Regions from separate parts of the Priestia sp. ABM2_011 genome, predicted to be linked through region 1. Evidence: riboswitches for the same ligand, from Rfam matches in the RefSeq annotation. Region 1 holds a riboswitch; the other holds the start of a gene.
What was found. A riboswitch is a leader RNA that binds a small molecule or an ion and turns the genes downstream of it on or off. The one in region 1 is predicted to bind S-adenosylmethionine.

Region 1 (4,022 bases):
CTGTTAATTCTTGTAAATGGTGAATCACATCATAAAAAGTAGAAAAAGGACGATACGGTAGAGATAGCTCTTCGCATTTTTTAATTAAAAAGTCACGCGCAATGACAGTGTCAGCTAATTTGGCAGCCTGCAAATCTGTAATGGAATCGCCAATAACAACCGTATGATCTCTTTCATCTGCAAGATGGCGAATAATCGTTGGCTTACAGCAGCCGCAGTCATTTGTACACTGTTTATCACATGTATGAGGCCACGTAATGGAAATATGCTCACCGGAAAAATCAGATCCGTTGCAGTAGAGCATTTCCTCTGCAACTCGATTTCCCAAAAGCGGTTTTACAAAAAAGTCAATTCCTCCGCTTACAATATAAAGCGGAATATGATGCTCTTTTGTATAGGCAATAAAATCATCAAATCCATCTCGAATAGCAGACGTCTCTAAAATATAAGAAATAATATCTTCCTTTAATTCCACGGGAAGCAAGGCAAACATTTGCCCTACTCCTTCTTGAATGGAGACGCGCTGTGCTAGCACGTCGTCTTTAATACTTTCCCACTCCGGAGGAGCAAATTGTTTCATAATAGCAATAATGTTATCGCTATTTGTGATTGTTCCATCAAAGTCACAAAAGATTTTTAACGATGTCATGCTTTCACCTCTACTGTTCCCCATAGTTGCAAAGCTTTTTGCAACTCTTTTGATTCTTCCGCTTTTTCGGCTAGTGTTTGATGAGAGAGTACTGCATCTATCGCCGAACGGAATGCTTTTCCTCCTCCGATAGCGCCGTCTGGATGACCGTGAACTCCGCCTCCTGCATTAATAATGCTGTCGATTCCAAAGTCTTTCACAAGCTGCGGTACCATTCCAGGATGAATTCCTGCTGAAGGAACCGGGAAAGTCTGCTTATATTTGTACACAGGACGCGTTAATTCGTAGGCAATGCCTGTCGTATCTTCAAGAGAAAGCGCTACGCTTCCGTATGGTGATGGAAACAGTGAGAAATCTGCTCCGGCTAAGCGCAATAGTTTTCCAAGCAGTAATGAATTTGAAAAACCGTAAAACTCTGATGGCGTAAGCGCTCCGCTAACAGCTGGGTGTGCCATAATCGGCAAGTTAATTTCATCATCTTCTCGAAGTGCCTGCAGTACGTCTAACCCGTAAGCAAATACGTTGAATAAAAGAGCATCGGCTCCTAGCTCAGCTGCTTTTCTCGCTTTTTCTTTTAATTCAAACGTTCGTCCCGTTAAATTAACAGCATACAGCGTGCGGTGTCCCGTTTTTTCGTATACGTCATTCAGTACTTTTTTTCCTTCTGTAACGCGAGTTTCAAAAGGTGTTCGTTCACTATCAAACAAAATCTCGTCGTCTTTAACCAAATCCACTCCGCCAAGCGCTTGCTCACGCAGCTGAGTTGTTAAGTACGTCATGTCTCTTCCAATCACGCCTTTAAAAATACTCATCACAAGCGGACGGTCATAAACGCCTAGTTTCTCTCGTATACCTTCTATTCCAAAGCGCGGTCCTGGGAATTCAGCTAATAATTCATCAGGAAAATCCAAGTCTAATAATTTCACTTTTCCATCAAGTGATAGTTTTCCGAAAACCGTAACTAAAATAGCCGGTAAATCTCTTGAAAAGTTGGCAGTAGGATAAGCAATTTTGACAATAGCCTGCTTAACCTCTCCGCCTAAATATCCGTTAACACGTTCGCAGTCTTGAAGCTCAGTTACGGATACGACGCGCCCTTTATGCTTTTGAAGCTGCTGTTGATCTAAAAGCGGCAGATCTGTCCATGAGCCGACGGTTAGTCCTAAAGCGATTCCTTCCGCTTTTTTATGAAAATTTCCTTTATTGTCATGTAGTAAGTAGCTTGCAACGATTTCACTCATTATGCTAAAAACTCCCTTGCTGTTTAATATCGTTAATAAAAAAAACCTCTTCTGTGATTAAGAAGAGGCTTTCGTTGCTCTTCTTATCTCTCAGCTGCTGCTGCAAGAATTAGCACCGTGCTTAACATGCGTTAAGTCGGTTGCCGGGCTTCATCGGGCTAGTCCCTCCACCTACTCTTAATAAGAAAGTTGCTATTTATTTAAATTGAATTCGTAGATTATATACTAAATAAAAAATACCGCTAGGATTTATCGGTTATTAATCTCGTTAACTTCTTACATATTAAGCCAACTCAAAAAGGATTGTCAATGCGTTTTTAAAATAAATTTAATTTTTTTATTCGAGATACAGCTTCTCTCATGCGCTCTTCATCCGTCAGCAGTCCTACGCGCACATAGCCTTCACCATATGTTCCGAAGCCTACTCCAGGTGCCACTACAACGTGGGCTTTTTCAAGAAGTAAATCTGAAAATTGTTCAGAAGTATATCCTTTAGGAACTTTTAGCCATGCAAAAAAGGAACCCGCTGGAGATGTAACGTCCCAACCAATTTCTTGAAGCCCTTGAATAAAGGTATTGCGTCTAGATTCATAGCGCTTAACTAAATCATTCACACATTGTTGAGATTCTAACAGAGCTGCCGCTGCTGCCTCTTGAACCGCTCCAAAGAGGCTGACATACATATGATCTTGAAGAAGATTAATAGCTTCTACTACACTTTCATTTCCTACAGCAAATCCAACTCGCCATCCCGCCATGTTATACGTTTTAGAAAGAGTATAAATTTCAATTCCCGTCTCTTTTGCACCAGGAGTCTGTAAAAAGCTGATTGGCTTTTTACCATCAAATCCAATGGCTCCGTAGGCAAAGTCGTGTACCACACAAATATCGTGCTTGGCAGCAAACGCCACGGTGTCTTCAAAAAATTCTGCCGTTGCCACTGCACCGGTAGGATTATTCGGATAGTTTAAAAACATGAGCTTTGCCTGTTCTTTAGCACGTTCACCTATCTCTTCGTATACGGGCAGAAAATGATTTTCAGCCGTGAGCGGCATCACTTCCATCTTTGCTTTTGCAAGCTCTACTCCAGACCAGTAATCAGGATATCCAGGATCCGGAACCAGCACCGTATCTCCAGGGTTTAATAAGCACTGCGGAATTTCTACAAGTCCACCCTTCCCGCCAAACAAAATAGCTACTTCTTTTTCAGGATCCACATCAACGCCATATTCTCGTTTATAAAAAGTCGCAACGGCCTCTTTTAAAAACTGGTGCCCCCGAAATGGAGAATATTTATGATGCATAGGATTAGCACTTGCTTTTTGGAGTGTTTCTACAATATGTGAAGGAGTAGGCTGATCAGGATTTCCCTGCCCTAAGTTAATAACGTCGTGCCCTTGGGCCATTACTTTTCCTACCTTGCCTACAAGTGATGCAAAAAATTGTTTTGGTAAACTTTTTAATAGTTCCGATTGCTCAAATTGTTTCATCATCGCACACCTTCTCAAAAAATTCTTGAAATTCTAGTCACAAATAATATATTGTAATACTCAACTTGTAAAGTCATTTTTTTCAACTACTAAAAAAAGGACGGATGATAAAGTGAGTGTAAAAATCACGTGTTTGCAGCTTGATATTGCGTTTGGAAACCCAACTAAAAACCGAAAATATATTCAACAAAAAATGACGGAAGCTCTAAAAGAAAACCCTGACATCCTTGTGCTTCCTGAGCTATGGGATACAGCTTATGATTTGACGCGGCTAGACGAAATTGCCGATGATGAAGGACAGCAGGCCAAGCAATTAATCTCTCAATTTGCTAAAACGAACGAAGTAAATATTGTGGCAGGTTCGATCGCGAAAAAAACAGAGCAAGGCGTCACAAATACGATGTATATTTTTGACCGAAAAGGTCGTGAAGTATCACAATACAGTAAGCTGCACTTATTTAAATTAATGGATGAGCACCTCTATCTAGAAGCAGGAACAGCAAAAAATCTTTTTACACTTGAACAGTCTTTATGCGCAGGAGTTATTTGTTACGATATTCGTTTTCCAGAATGGATTCGCGTGCATACTAGCAGCGGAGCAGAAGTCTTATTTGTTGTTGCTCAGTGGCCGGCTCCAAGACT
Region 2 (4,022 bases), 2.5 Mb from region 1:
GTGAGTCAAAATATCCGCTAAAGAAAATGCTCGCTTTTGCATTTGACGGGATTACGTCTTTTAGCGTAGCACCTATACGCTTACTGACGCTGCTTGGAGGAGCTTCGTTTCTCTTTAGTATTTTGTTTGGCATTTATGCGCTGATTCAAAAATATTTAGATCATACGCAAATTGGCTGGACGTCTCTTATTTTATCAATTTGGCTTGTAGGCGGCCTGCAGCTAATGGGAATAGGTCTTGTCGGAGAATACATTGGCAAGATTTTCAACGAAGTGAAACAGCGTCCTAAATATGCGATTGAAAGAGATTTATATACAAAACACTCGTTAGACAAACAAAAAGATTTGCTGATGCATTAATTAAGAAGCTTCTCCTGAATGGAGAGGCTTTTTTGTTAAAGTGTTTATCATAATTTTTAAGGTAATAGGAGATGCTACTACTAAAATTTCTAAGGAGATCAAAATCTATGAAAAGACTACTTTATACAGTCAGCACTTTTTGTTTTGTTTGGCTTGCTTTTGCAACCATTCATGTCAGCGCTCTTTCGATTGAGAAACTTCCAATGAAGAAATCATCTGAACAATGGTCGGTCGAACTGACAAAAGCGAGCATGACGGGAGATAATCAGCTAAAGTGGAAAAATAACGTCTATCATACATATGGATTAACCGTTGAAAACATTGGAAAAGACGTAGAGCGTGTGCAGGTCCAAGCTTTTAGGCACGAAGGAAAAAATAAGGCGAAATACAGCTTGTTTTCTCCTATTGAAAGGTCTAACTTAAGCAAAAGCGGTCAGCGTTTTCGCTATGCCAATTTTGCTGTTCCTGGAAAAGCGGCAGGCTTAGACATCATGATTAACTGGACGGATGAACAAGGCAACCATCAAGAACATTTTGAATTTAAATAAAAGTCTTCGCTTAGGCGAAGACTTTTTTTTGCAGGAATTTATCTCTGTATGTGGAAAACGAACACGAAAGGAGAGATTGTGATGATTGCAAAAGCTACTGAAGAAGAAATACAGGAAATTCGGACGAAATCTGCTGATGCGCTGTTTGAAGGAACAACGCATCAGTTTCAACCGTCAACTGAACGCGTAAATGAACTAATTGATAATGCCCTTGAAAAAGGGTGTTATTATTTAGTATCTAGACAAGAAAATAAACTTGCAGGCTGGGTTTTTGTCGGTCCATCTGCCGACTTCTTTTCAAAAGCAGAAATTGGCTTTATCTACGAGTTATATGTTTTACCAGAATACCGCGGGCAAGGTCTAGCCAAGCCGTTAATGCAAAAAGCAATTGATGAATTGTCTATCAAAGGATACCCTGAAATCAGACTCAGCGTTCATGCTGGGAATTTTGCACAGCATGTGTACCGTGAACTTGGATTTGTAGATAAACAAATATCAATGAGCCTACAGGTGGCAAAACGTCCGTAATGTTGGTGAATGTCAGCGAGTCCATAAAACATAAGATGTTATACATGCGATGAGGTTCGGTAATGAAAGTAAAAGCAAATAAGTAGCCCAAACGGTGCTTTTATCCAGTGATTCAACAGCTCCGGCACCTGTATTACCTGAGGAGGGGGATCTTCAAGCGCGTTCATAACTAAAGCCGCCGCTGCTAAAATAATCCCTCCAATGCTTCCGGTTGTTTTGACAATTGCAACGTGGAAAGTAGATGAAAAAGCAATGCTAAGAAGCAGCAGCAAGCTTCCCAAAAAAGCAGATAACATATATCGTTTCATGTGCTCACCATCCTTTATAAAATCATACCATATTTTACTTCTTTTTTCTTTTTATTGAAAAGCTATTGACGTAACCTATAAAACATATTAGAATAGTCAGAAATAATTTAAAAGCGAAATATTCTTATCTAGAGAGGTGGAGGGACTGGCCCTTTGAAGCCTCAGCAACCACAATCATTGAATGGTGCTAATTCCAGCATAGCCTAGCTCTGACAGATAAGAAGAGGAATCTTTTTCTATGATGAAATCCTCTTCTTAGGAAGAAACATTTCGTATAGAAAAGGTGATGACATTGAAAAATACACAACAGGCGCTAAGCGTTGATGATTATTTAGATCTATACTTGTTAGCAAAAGAACTAAAAGACGAAACGTGGCAGCAGGAAATTTTAGCCGCGCTAAAAACGAAGCAAAATCGTTCATTTGAAGACAAACAATCCGCACTCGTTCAAGAAATATGGGAAGATTTTAAACAGTTAAATGAAGATATTTCTTTTACGTATCGCTTAATTCAAGAAGAGCCAACTAATGAACAGTTTCAAGTTAAATTAAGGAACTTGAGAGAACGGCGGATCACGCTGAGTCGTGAATTATATTTAGCTAAAAAACAGTATGTTGAACACACGCAGTAAAAGGATCCGCTTGATAAACAAGCGGTTTTTTTGCATGTAAATGTTAGAAGCGTTCTATTTCGGGTAGTAAATAGATAAGACAAAAAAAGGAGGGATAACAGTGGCCCAAGGTGTATTATGTGAAGTGAATGAGTGCATGTATTGGAAATCGGGAAATAAATGCAGTGCAGAGTCCATTTACGTTGTGAGTCCTGAAAGTAGTCACCATGTTTCTGAAACGGAAGAACCTGGCTGTAAAACTTTTGAACCCGCGAGATAAATGCTAGTTTTATAAAAAAGCATAAAATGAACGATGCGCTGACGGAGTTGAGTCGGCGTTTTTCTATTTTTAAAAAAATACTATTACTTAGGTGCGATAATAAATACATAGTAAAAAAGCAGTGTCTACGTCTAATTGTGCGTTTAAACAAAATGATACGATAATTTTTTTGTTTTTCGACAAAAGAAAAACGAGAGAAAGGTGATAGAATACAAATATACAGCCTAGCTGACTTTTAGCATAAATTTATATGAAAGCGCTAACAAAAAAGCTGTATTCATCTCGTTTTGACAGATTGGAAAAAGGGGAGACGTTTATGCAGGGGAAAACTCAGGGGAAAGAATTGAAACGCGGGTTAGAAGAAAGACATGTGACGCTGATGTCCTTAGGAGCAGCCATAGGGGTAGGGCTGTTTCTTGGATCTGCATCTGCTATTAAATTAGCAGGGCCGGGAATATTATTGGCGTATGGATTTAGCGGAATGATTATGTTTTTTATTATGAGAGCACTTGGAGAAATGGCGATTCAAAAACCTGTTGCAGGTTCATTCAGCAAGTACGCGCGCGACTATTTAGGGCCCCTTGCTGGTTATCTAACAGGTTGGAACTACTGGTTTTTATGGGTTGTAACATGTATGGCTGAAATTACAGCCGTTGGTATTTATATGGGATATTGGTATCCGGATGTACCAAACTGGATTTGGGCGTTATCGGCGCTTGTCATCATGACAACAGTTAACTTCTTAGCTGTTAAGGCATATGGTGAACTGGAATTTTGGTTTGCACTTATTAAAATTTTAGCGATTGTGTTAATGATTGCCGTTGGATTATTAATGATTGTGTTTGGAATCGGGAACGGCGGCGTTGCGACGGGTATTAAAAACTTATGGGACAACGGCGGGCTGTTCCCGAACGGATTCAAAGGTATTTTACTGTCGCTGCAAATGGTTATGTTTGCATATTTAGGAATTGAAATGATCGGCGTTACCGCGGGAGAAGTGAAAAATCCAGAAAAATCTCTAGCAAGAGCGATTGATTCGGTCTTTTGGCGTATTCTTATTTTCTACGTTGGTGCATTATTTGTCATTATGTCGATTTATCCTTGGCAAGAAATTGGTTCACAGGGAAGCCCGTTTGTATTAACATTTGAAAAAATCGGGATTCCAGCAGCGGCAGGCATTATTAACTTTGTGGTGCTAACAGCAGCTCTTTCTTCTTGTAACAGCGGTATTTTTAGTACAGGCCGTATGCTGTTTAACTTAGCAGAGCACGGAGAAGCTCCAAAAGGATACGGTCAGCTGACAAAAGGCGGCGTACCTGGAAAAGCTGTTTTAGCATCAGCGGGTGCGTTATTAGTCGGAGTAGCGTTAAACTACATTGTGCCTGCCAA

Region 2: linked by a shared signal. The riboswitch ahead of ACXAE4_RS08125 (hypothetical protein) and the one ahead of mtnW (2,3-diketo-5-methylthiopentyl-1-phosphate enolase) in region 1 are both predicted to bind S-adenosylmethionine.

What each region holds. Positions count from the first base shown of each region.
Region 1 covers NZ_JBSWUB010000001.1:4,058,690-4,062,711, forward strand. Annotated here, with positions in the region: gene ACXAE4_RS21585 (2-hydroxy-3-keto-5-methylthiopentenyl-1-phosphate phosphatase) at 1-649, opposite strand, end outside; gene mtnW (2,3-diketo-5-methylthiopentyl-1-phosphate enolase) at 646-1,890, opposite strand; SAM riboswitch class I at 1,971-2,077, opposite strand; gene ACXAE4_RS21595 (pyridoxal phosphate-dependent aminotransferase) at 2,208-3,380, opposite strand; gene ACXAE4_RS21600 (carbon-nitrogen family hydrolase) at 3,493-4,022, shown strand, end outside.
Region 2 covers NZ_JBSWUB010000001.1:1,547,316-1,551,337, forward strand. Annotated here, with positions in the region: gene ACXAE4_RS08105 (glycosyltransferase family 2 protein) at 1-359, shown strand, start outside; gene ACXAE4_RS08110 (hypothetical protein) at 467-907, shown strand; gene ACXAE4_RS08115 (GNAT family N-acetyltransferase) at 989-1,435, shown strand; gene ACXAE4_RS08120 (hypothetical protein) at 1,474-1,743, opposite strand; SAM riboswitch class I at 1,865-1,966, shown strand; gene ACXAE4_RS08125 (hypothetical protein) at 2,030-2,374, shown strand; gene ACXAE4_RS08130 (DUF1540 domain-containing protein) at 2,475-2,633, shown strand; gene alaP (alanine permease AlaP) at 2,950-4,022, shown strand, end outside.